One region of the Enterobacter sp. R4-368 genome, then DNA from elsewhere that is predicted to be linked to it. Evidence: predicted binding sites of a transcription regulator. Region 1 holds the regulator's gene; each other region holds the start of a gene.
What was found. Region 1 encodes PurR, which represses purine synthesis genes. Its sites were predicted from a motif close to CANGCAAACGTTTGCNTG; they were not measured.
Positions count from the first base shown of each region.

Region 1 (3,261 bases):
ATCCCCGCCGCCGGAATAGAAACGTCGACGCCGCGGGCAATAACCGGCAGTAATCCCATCGGGGAAAACTCGGTGGTACCAATGCCGAAGGCGCCAATCGCCAGGGCAAGCAAAGGGAAATTAATTTTCATCTGTGACTCCAAAATAGACATGCCGACTTGCGACCCTGTCGCTGAAGCCAAAAGTATGACAGCTATCACAAAAAACAGAAGTTAGCAGAATGACAAAAGATTATTGCAGAAGTGATAACAATGGCGGGGAAGAAAACCGAGGGAGAAAAGGCTCTCCCTCGCGATAGATCAATGCAGTGCAGCAGTCAGACCGCCGAAAACAATCAGGCTCAGAACGATGACGGTAGTGATTAAAGAATACTTCAGATCGGTGCTCATCAATTTTCCCCTTTTTAATTTCCCCACAAAAAGTGAGATAACGCATTTTTGCACAAATTATCTTAAAAATCTTGCGGGAATTCGCAGGAGAAACGTTTTAATACTTCCCCTTTTGCTCAAGATCAGACAAAATTCGACGCTAAATTTATTAGCGTACCGGCCATTGACTCCCCTCCTGACGTCCAGTGTCGTTTTCCCGGCGTACCGCACCCCCTTTGATGGGTACAGGGTGATTAAAGGCAAACGTTTACCTTAAGTATTATCAGGAGCTTATGATATGGTCTGGAGTGATATCTGATGGCAACGATTAAAGACGTAGCGAAACGAGCAAACGTTTCCACTACAACCGTATCACATGTAATTAACAAAACCCGTTTCGTCGCCGAAGAGACGCGCAACGCTGTGTGGGCGGCGATTAAAGAGTTGCACTATTCCCCCAGCGCCGTCGCCCGCAGCCTGAAAGTGAATCACACTAAATCGATCGGCTTGCTGGCCACCAGCAGTGAAGCGGCCTACTTTGCTGAAATTATTGAAGCCGTAGAGAAAAAGTGCTTCCAGAAGGGTTATACCCTGATCCTCGGCAATGCCTGGAATAGCCTCGAAAAACAGCGTGCTTATCTGTCGATGATGGCGCAAAAGCGCGTTGATGGTTTGCTGGTAATGTGTTCCGAATACCCGGAATCGCTGTTGAGCATGCTGGAAGAGTACCGCCATATTCCGATGGTAGTGATGGACTGGGGCGAAGCGAAGGCCGACTTTACGGATTCCGTTATTGATAACGCCTTTGAAGGCGGTTATATGGCCGGGCGCTACCTTATTGATCGCGGACACCGCGATATTGGCGTGATCCCCGGCCCGCTGGAGCGTAACACTGGCGCTGGCCGTCTGGCCGGCTTTATGAAAGCGATGGAAGAAGCCCTTATCAGCGTGCCGGAAAACTGGATCGTGCAGGGCGATTTCGAGCCGGAATCCGGCTATCGCGCGATGCAGCAAATCCTCAATCAGGCGCATCGCCCTACCGCAGTCTTTTGCGGCGGTGACATTATGGCGATGGGCGCACTGTGCGCTGCCGATGAGATGGGTTTACGCGTACCGCAGGATATTTCCCTGATTGGTTATGACAACGTACGTAACTCACGCTTCTTCACCCCGGCCCTGACCACGATTCACCAGCCGAAAGATTCGCTGGGAGAAACGGCGTTTACCATGCTGCTTGATCGTATCGTCAACAAGCGCGAAGAGTCGCAGTCTATTGAAGTACATCCGCGTCTGGTTGAACGCCGTTCCGTGGCCGATGGCCCGTTCCGCGACTACCGCCGCTAACCGCTTATTACGGAGCCGTTAATTCGGCTCCCGTAACCACTCGTCATTCAGCGTTTCGCTATCTCCCAGATATTCCAGCAGCCAGTTTAACGCCGGGGACGCCTCATTTTGTTGCCATGTCAGGCAGCACGCCGCATCCGGGAAGGGATTTTCCAGGGTCAGCGCAACCCAGTCACCGCTGTCGAGCCGCGGGCGGGCAAAGTGGGCCGGCACCATTCCCACGCATAACCCTGCCGATAAGCACGCCTCCGACGACGCCCAATCAGGAACAATCACGCGTTTCTGATTATCCAGCAGCCAGGTAATACGTTTCGGCAACGAGCGGGACGTATCTTCCTGGATAAGTGAAGGCCAGTTGCGCAAGGTATCGTCGCTAAGCGGGCCTGCCAGTGACGCCAGCGGATGGCGACTGGAAACCACGCATTTCCAGCTCAGCATTCCCATATCGCGAAACGCATAACGCCCACCGACGGGAATAGCCTGCGTTGCGCCGATCGCCAGCTCCACCCGCCCGTCAGCAAGCGCATCCCAGACACCGTTAAAGACTTCCTGGTAGACCTGCAACTCAACATCACTGAAATGTCGATAGAAATCGACGATTAATTGCCGGGTACGTTCAGGTTTTACGATGTTGTCGACGGCGATCGCCAGTTGCCCGCGCCAGCCGTTGGCAATTTGCTGGCACTGCTGACGGGTGATCTGCATTTTTTTGATAACAGCTCGCCCTTCTTTCAAAAACCAGACTCCGGCAGGCGTAAGCTCAACATCCCGATGGCGGCGTTCAAACAGCGGAACAGCCAGCCACTCTTCAAGTTGCCGCACGGTATAGCTCACCGCAGAAGGTACACGGTGTAACTCCTGCGCCGCACCGCTAAAACTGCCATTGCGCGCGACAGCATCAACCACTTCCAGCGAATATTCTGACCACATAATCTGCCTGCAAAAAATTTGAAACCACTACGCAAATATTAGCGTTTCACAAGCGCTAATGCACTCCTTACACTCGACAGCCCTGATTACCTGCAATTAAAGAGAAACACCAATGCAACCTGGCAACGGATTTTTAGTCTGGCTCGCGGGATTAAGCGTGCTCGGCTTTTTAGCCACTGATATGTACCTCCCCGCCTTCAGCGCGATACAGCAAGATTTAGACACATCGTCTGCGGTGGTTAGCGCGACTTTAAGCCTGTTTCTGGCGGGCTTTGCCATTGCGCAACTGGTATGGGGGCCGCTATCAGATCGCTATGGTCGCAAGCCGGTTTTGCTGGCCGGGCTGGCGATTTTCGCGCTGGGCTGTCTTGGAACATTATGGGTACGTGATGCAACCCTGCTGCTGGTACTGCGCTTTCTCCAGGCGGTCGGCGTCTGCGCCGCGACAGTAAGCTGGCAGGCGCTGGTGACGGATAACTACCCCGCGCATCGCGTCAATCGCATCTTCGCCACCATTATGCCGCTCGTGGGTTTGACGCCGGCACTGGCACCGCTGCTGGGCGCCTGGATCCTTGCGCATTTCAGCTGGCAGGCCATTTTCGCCACTTTACTGGCGATA
Region 1 covers NC_021500.1:729,764-733,024, forward strand. The annotation lists gene H650_RS03315 (MFS transporter) at 1-131, opposite strand, end outside; gene cydH (cytochrome bd-I oxidase subunit CydH) at 300-389, opposite strand; gene purR (HTH-type transcriptional repressor PurR) at 687-1,712, shown strand; gene punR (DNA-binding transcriptional activator PunR) at 1,731-2,642, opposite strand; gene punC (purine nucleoside transporter PunC) at 2,755-3,261, shown strand, end outside.

Region 2 (3,261 bases), 1.9 Mb from region 1:
CATTGCGCTACTGTTGACGCACTACCCGGAGTGCCAGTTCAACATTCGCCGTCTGGTGATGATGGGGGGCTCTGCCGGGCGCGGCAATTTTACGCCCAATGCCGAATTTAATATCGCTATCGATCCCGAGGCCGCTGCGCGCGTGTTCAATAGCGGGCTGGAGATCGTGATGTGCGGGCTGGATGTGACCAACCGCGCAACGTTGACACCGGAATATCTGGCGACGCTGCCAGCGCTGAACAACACCGGCAAAATGTTACATGCGCTGTTTAGCCACTATCGCAGCGGCAGCATGGAGACCGGGCTGCGGATGCACGATCTCTGCGCTATCGCCTGGCTGGCTCGTCCGGAACTGTTTACGCTGAAACCCTGTTTTGTTGCCGTGGAGACTCAGGGGCAATATACCGCAGGAACAACGGTGGTGGATATTGAAGGCAAACTGGGGCGACAATCCACTGCACAGGTGGCGCTGGAAATCGACGTAGAGGGTTTTCGCAATTGGGTGGCCGAAGTGCTGGCGCTGGCACCTTAACGTCATGCCTTTTACTGATATTTCCGGCTGTATATCATTAATTTCTTATTATCGGCGTTTTCGGCTGGTGGCTCCGACACGGGCTGGTTAATCTGGAAACGATTCTTACGCATTATTTTAACAAAAGAGCACAACTATGCATGATGCACCAATCCGCGTAGCCATCGCGGGCGCTGGCGGGCGTATGGGCCGCCAGCTGATTCAGGCGGCACTGGCAATGGATGGCGTCGAACTTGGCGCGGCGCTGGAGCGCGAAGGTTCTTCTCTGCTGGGAAGCGACGCAGGTGAACTGGCGGGCGCGGCGAAAACCGGTGTGACCGTGCAGAGCAGCCTTGAGGCGGTGAAAGAGGATTTCGATGTCTTTATCGATTTTACCCGCCCGGAAGGCACGCTGACGCACCTGGCTTTCTGTCGGCAGCACCGTAAAGGAATGGTAATTGGCACTACCGGTTTTGATGACGCGGGCAAGCAGGCCATTACCGAAGCGGCACAAGATATCGCCATTGTTTTTGCTGCCAACTTTAGCGTTGGCGTCAATGTCATGCTGAAGCTGCTGGAGAAAGCGGCGAAAGTTATGGGTGAGTATACCGATATCGAAATTATCGAAGCGCACCATCGCTACAAAGTCGATGCTCCGTCAGGAACGGCGCTGGCGATGGGCGAGGCGATTGCCGGTGCACTGAATAAAGATTTAAAAACGTGTGCCGTTTATGCGCGTGAAGGGCATACCGGCGAGCGTGTTCCCGGCACGATTGGCTTTGCCACGGTGCGAGCAGGCGACATCGTCGGCGAACATACAGCGATGTTCGCCGATATTGGCGAACGTGTTGAAATCACACATAAAGCCTCCAGTCGCATGACTTTTGCCAATGGCGCGGTTCGTTCTGCTTTATGGCTAAAAGGAAAGAGTAATGGCCTTTTTGATATGCGAGACGTGCTTGATCTCAACAATTTATAAGATTTATTACCCATCGTGATGTGGTTGTTGCAGTCATAATCAATTGATTGCAAAGGGCAATATTTTATTGCCCTTTTATTTTTCCTTTTTCATCCTTCATTTTATCCAAACCTGCCATAATCTCTGTTTATCTCTCTTTTTTATGTTTCTCAATTGTAAATTTTGACCATCTGGTCTACTTTTTTGATATCCATCGCCATAAAATGCAATTTTCTCGGCACGCAAGCGTTTTCCCTGTGAGTTTGTCTGATCTTTTTATCGATTAAATCCAATAATAAGAGGCAATGGCGTAAAACAATAAGAAAAATACCGGAGAAAAGTTGACTTTTAACCGACATCTCTCCAGAATGCCGCCGTTTGCCAAAAATCCACGGCAAGCAAATTTGCATTGATTCAGGTTCTCAATATGAATTAATATGCAAATAAAGTGAGTGAATATTCTCTGGAGGGTGTTTTGATTAAGTCAGCGCTATTGGTTCTGGAAGACGGAACCCAGTTTCACGGTCGGGCCATAGGGGCAACGGGCACGGCGGTTGGGGAAGTCGTTTTCAATACTTCAATGACCGGTTATCAAGAAATCCTCACTGATCCTTCCTATTCCCGCCAAATCGTTACTCTTACTTATCCTCATATCGGCAATGTCGGCACCAACTCCGCTGACGAAGAGTCCTCTCAGGTACATGCGCAAGGCCTTGTCATTCGCGACCTGCCGCTGATCGCCAGCAACTTCCGCAGTACCGAAGACCTCTCTTCTTATCTGAAGCGCCATAACATTGTGGCGATTGCTGATATTGATACCCGTAAGTTGACTCGTCTGCTGCGTGAAAAGGGCGCGCAGAACGGCTGCATCATCGCTGGTGATAATGTTGATGCCGCGCTGGCGCTGGAAAAAGCGAAAGCCTTCCCGGGCCTGAACGGTATGGACCTGGCGAAAGAAGTCACAACGGCGGAGACCTACAGTTGGACGCAAGGCAGCTGGACACTGGCGGGTGACCTGCCGCCGGCGAAGAGCGAGAGTGAGTTGCCGTACCACGTTGTGGCATACGATTACGGCGCAAAACGCAACATTCTGCGCATGCTGGTAGACAGAGGTTGCCGACTGACGGTGGTTCCGGCGAAAACCCCGGCGGCGGATGTTCTGAAACTCAATCCGGACGGCATTTTCCTGTCTAACGGCCCTGGCGACCCGGCACCGTGCGATTATGCTATCGAGGCGATTAAAACTTTCCTTGAAACGGATATTCCGGTGTTCGGTATCTGCCTGGGCCATCAGCTGCTGGCGCTGGCGAGCGGTGCGAAGACGGTGAAAATGAAGTTTGGCCACCACGGCGGTAACCATCCGGTAAAAGATATTGATAACAATACCGTGATGATCACTGCGCAGAACCACGGTTTCGCGGTTGATGAAGCGTCAATGCCTGCAAATCTGCGCGTAACGCACAAATCCCTGTTCGATGGCACGCTACAAGGCATTCATCGCACTGATAAACCGGCGTTTAGTTTCCAGGGACACCCGGAAGCAAGTCCTGGCCCGCACGACGCCGCGCCGCTGTTTGACCACTTTATTGAGTTAATCGAGCAGTATCGTAATACCGCCAAATAATCAGGAGAAAAGAGCAATGCCAAAACGTACAGACCTAAAAAGCATCCTGATCCTTGGCGCTGGTCCGATTGTTATCGGCCAGGCATGTGAATTTGACTACTCTGGCGCACAAGCGTGTAAAGCGCTGCGTGAAGAGGGTTACCGCGTCATTCTGGTGAACTCCAACCC
Region 2 covers NC_021500.1:3,821,855-3,825,115, forward strand. The annotation lists gene rihC (ribonucleoside hydrolase RihC) at 1-532, shown strand, start outside; gene dapB (4-hydroxy-tetrahydrodipicolinate reductase) at 669-1,490, shown strand; gene carA (glutamine-hydrolyzing carbamoyl-phosphate synthase small subunit) at 1,945-3,093, shown strand; gene carB (carbamoyl-phosphate synthase large subunit) at 3,110-3,261, shown strand, end outside.
Region 2: a site for PurR is predicted at 1,709-1,726, ahead of carA (glutamine-hydrolyzing carbamoyl-phosphate synthase small subunit). Genes of this name have one in related genera too.

Region 3 (3,261 bases), 920 kb from region 1:
GGTGATCATTTTTGGTACGGCGGTGTGGATGTTTCTGCGCACCTGGCAAGGTGAACGTTCGTGGCACGCCGGGCATCATCATCACCACGAACATGACCACGGCCACGCGCACCGTGCTCCAAGCCTGGTACTTCAGCCGGTACAACCAGCTCGTGTCACCGCGCAGCCAACGATCTTGTCGCTGCGAAAAGTGACTAAAGAAGAGGAGTATCAGGATGCGCACGAGCGGGCACATGCACGGGATATTGAGCGGCGTTTTACCGGCGGCGAGGTGACTAACGGTCAGATCCTGCTATTCGGTTTAACCGGCGGGCTTATCCCCTGCCCTGCGGCGATCACCATTTTGCTGATCTGTATTCAGTTAAAAGCCATCACGCTGGGCGCAACATTAGTGGTCTCTTTCAGTATCGGGCTTGCACTCACACTGGTTGCGGTTGGCGTTGGCGCGGCAATCAGCGTCCAGCAAGCGGCAAAACGCTGGTCCGGCTTTAACACGCTGGCGCGTAAGGCACCCTATTTTTCCAGCGCACTTATCGCGCTCGTCGGCGTTTATATGGGCATTCACGGCTATAGCGCGCTGCACTAAGACATAAAAAAACCCGCCGCAGCGGGTTTTTCGAAGCGGAATAAACTTAGGCGTAAACCGGGAAACGGGCGCAGATATCCAGGACTTTACCTTTGACGCGCTCGATAACTGCTTCGTCATTGATGTTGTCCAGCACGTCGCACATCCAGCCAGCCAGCTCTTTTACTTCCGCTTCTTTGAAGCCGCGGCGAGTCACAGCCGGAGAACCGATACGGATACCGGAAGTGACAAACGGGCTCTTCGGATCGTTCGGCACGCTGTTTTTGTTCACGGTGATGTTCGCACGGCCCAGCGCGGCATCCGCTTCTTTACCGGTCAGGTTTTTATCCACCAGATCCAGCAGGAACAGGTGGTTTTCAGTCCCGCCGGATACCACTTTGTAGCCACGGTTCAGGAACACTTCCACCATCGCTTTGGCGTTTTTGGCAACCTGCTGCTGGTAAACTTTAAACTCTGGCTCCATCGCTTCTTTCAGTGCCACCGCTTTTGCCGCGATAACGTGCATCAGCGGGCCGCCCTGCGCGCTTGGGAAAACAGCGGAGTTCAGTTTTTTGTACAGCTCTTCGTCACCGCCTTTCGCCAGGATCAGGCCACCGCGCGGACCCGCCAGGGTTTTGTGGGTGGTGGTGGTCACAACGTGCGCATGCGGAACCGGGTTCGGGTAAACGCCTGCGGCAATCAGACCCGCAACGTGTGCCATATCAACGAACAGGTAAGCACCGATGCTATCGGCGATTTCACGCATTTTCGCCCAGTCAACGATACCGGAGTAAGCAGAGAAACCACCGATAATCATCTTCGGTTTGTGCTCTTTCGCCTGCTTCGCCATGTCTTCGTAGTCAATTTTACCGGACTCATCAATACCGTAAGGGATGATGTTGTACAGTTTGCCAGAGAAGTTAACCGGGGAGCCGTGAGTCAGGTGGCCGCCCTGCGCCAGGTTCATACCCAAAACGGTATCGCCCGGTTGCAGCAGCGCGGTGTAGACCGCGAAATTCGCCTGCGAGCCGGAGTGCGGCTGCACGTTAGCGTAATCCGCGCCAAACAGTTCTTTCGCGCGATCAATCGCCAGTTGCTCAACGATATCCACATACTCGCAACCGCCGTAGTAGCGTTTGCCCGGATAACCTTCGGCGTATTTGTTCGTCAGCTGAGAACCCTGAGCCTGCATTACACGCGGGCTGGTGTAGTTTTCGGAGGCGATCAGTTCAATGTGTTCTTCCTGACGTACTTTTTCCTGCTCCATAGCCTGCCACAGTTCGGCATCATAATCGGCAATGTTCATTTCACGCTTTAACATCCGCATCTCCTGACTCAGCTAACAAAACAACTCTAAATGAGGGCCCAAATTTGGGGAACGGCCCACAGTATAACTGATTAATATTCTGATAACAGGTCTTGACAAAGGTTTTTACGCAAACGATTGGCTCCGCGTCAGACAAGGGTTTGAGCGATAAGACACTTCCCCGTTAAAGCGGATTTCTTTTCAGGTTTGTGATGCAACTTATTCACGATGTAAATCCCTTTACATTGTCCGCTCTTTACAAGCCAGGTCGCCGCGCTATAAGATGCATTTAAAATACAACTTTAAATGTTCTGTAAAAAAGGAAGCAATCATGCTCGACGCCCAAACCATCGCTACGGTCAAATCCACTCTTCCCCTGCTGGCGGCTACCGGCCCAAAACTCACCGCTCATTTTTACGACCGGATGTTCACTCACAATCCGGAACTGAAAGAGATTTTCAATATGAGCAACCAGCGCAATGGCGATCAGCGTGAAGCGCTGTTCAACGCCATTGCCGCTTACGCCAGCAATATTGATAATCTTGCCGCGCTGCTGCCGGCGGTAGAAAAAATCGCCCAGAAGCACACCAGCTTCCAGATCCAGCCGGAACAGTACAACATTGTTGGCACACACCTGCTGGCGACGCTGGATGAGATGTTCAGCCCGGGGCAAGAAGTGTTAGACGCCTGGGGAAAAGCCTACGGCGTACTGGCGGGTGTCTTTATCAACCGTGAAGCGCAAATCTACAGCGAACACGCTGAAAAAGTCGGCGGCTGGCAAGGCACGCGCCTGTTCCGCCTGGTAGAGAAAAAACCGCAGAGCGCACTTATCACCAGCTTTGAATTTGAACCCGTCGACGGTCAGCCGGTCGCCGCTTATCAGCCAGGGCAATATCTGGGTGTCTGGCTGAAGCCTGAAGGTTTCGCCAATCAGGAGATCCGCCAGTATTCACTGACCCGCAAGCCCAACGGCAAAAGCTACCGTATCGCGGTAAAACGCGAAGCGGGTGGGCAGGTTTCTAACTGGCTGCATAACAGTGCGAAAGTGGGCGATATCGTGCATCTTGCAGCGCCTGCCGGGGATTTCTTTATTGATGTGCAGAGCAACACGCCGGTCACGCTGATCTCCGCGGGTGTCGGTCAAACACCGATGCTGGCGATGCTCGACAGCCTTTCAAAATCGCAGCATGCCGCGCAGGTAAACTGGTTCCACGCCGCGATGAATGGCGAGGTGCATGCCTTTGCCGATGAAGTAAGCAAACTGGGTGCGTCGCTGAACCATTTTTACCAGCATGTCTGGTATCAACAGCCTGCGGCGGCTGAGGTGAACAGCGGTCGCTATCACAGTGAAGGGTTGATGGATTTGCGCGCGCTGGAAGGGAAGTTCAGC
Region 3 covers NC_021500.1:1,654,180-1,657,440, forward strand. The annotation lists gene H650_RS07695 (nickel/cobalt efflux protein RcnA) at 1-586, shown strand, start outside; gene glyA (serine hydroxymethyltransferase) at 633-1,886, opposite strand; gene hmpA (NO-inducible flavohemoprotein) at 2,203-3,261, shown strand, end outside.
Region 3: a site for PurR is predicted at 1,999-2,016, ahead of glyA (serine hydroxymethyltransferase). Genes of this name have one in related genera too.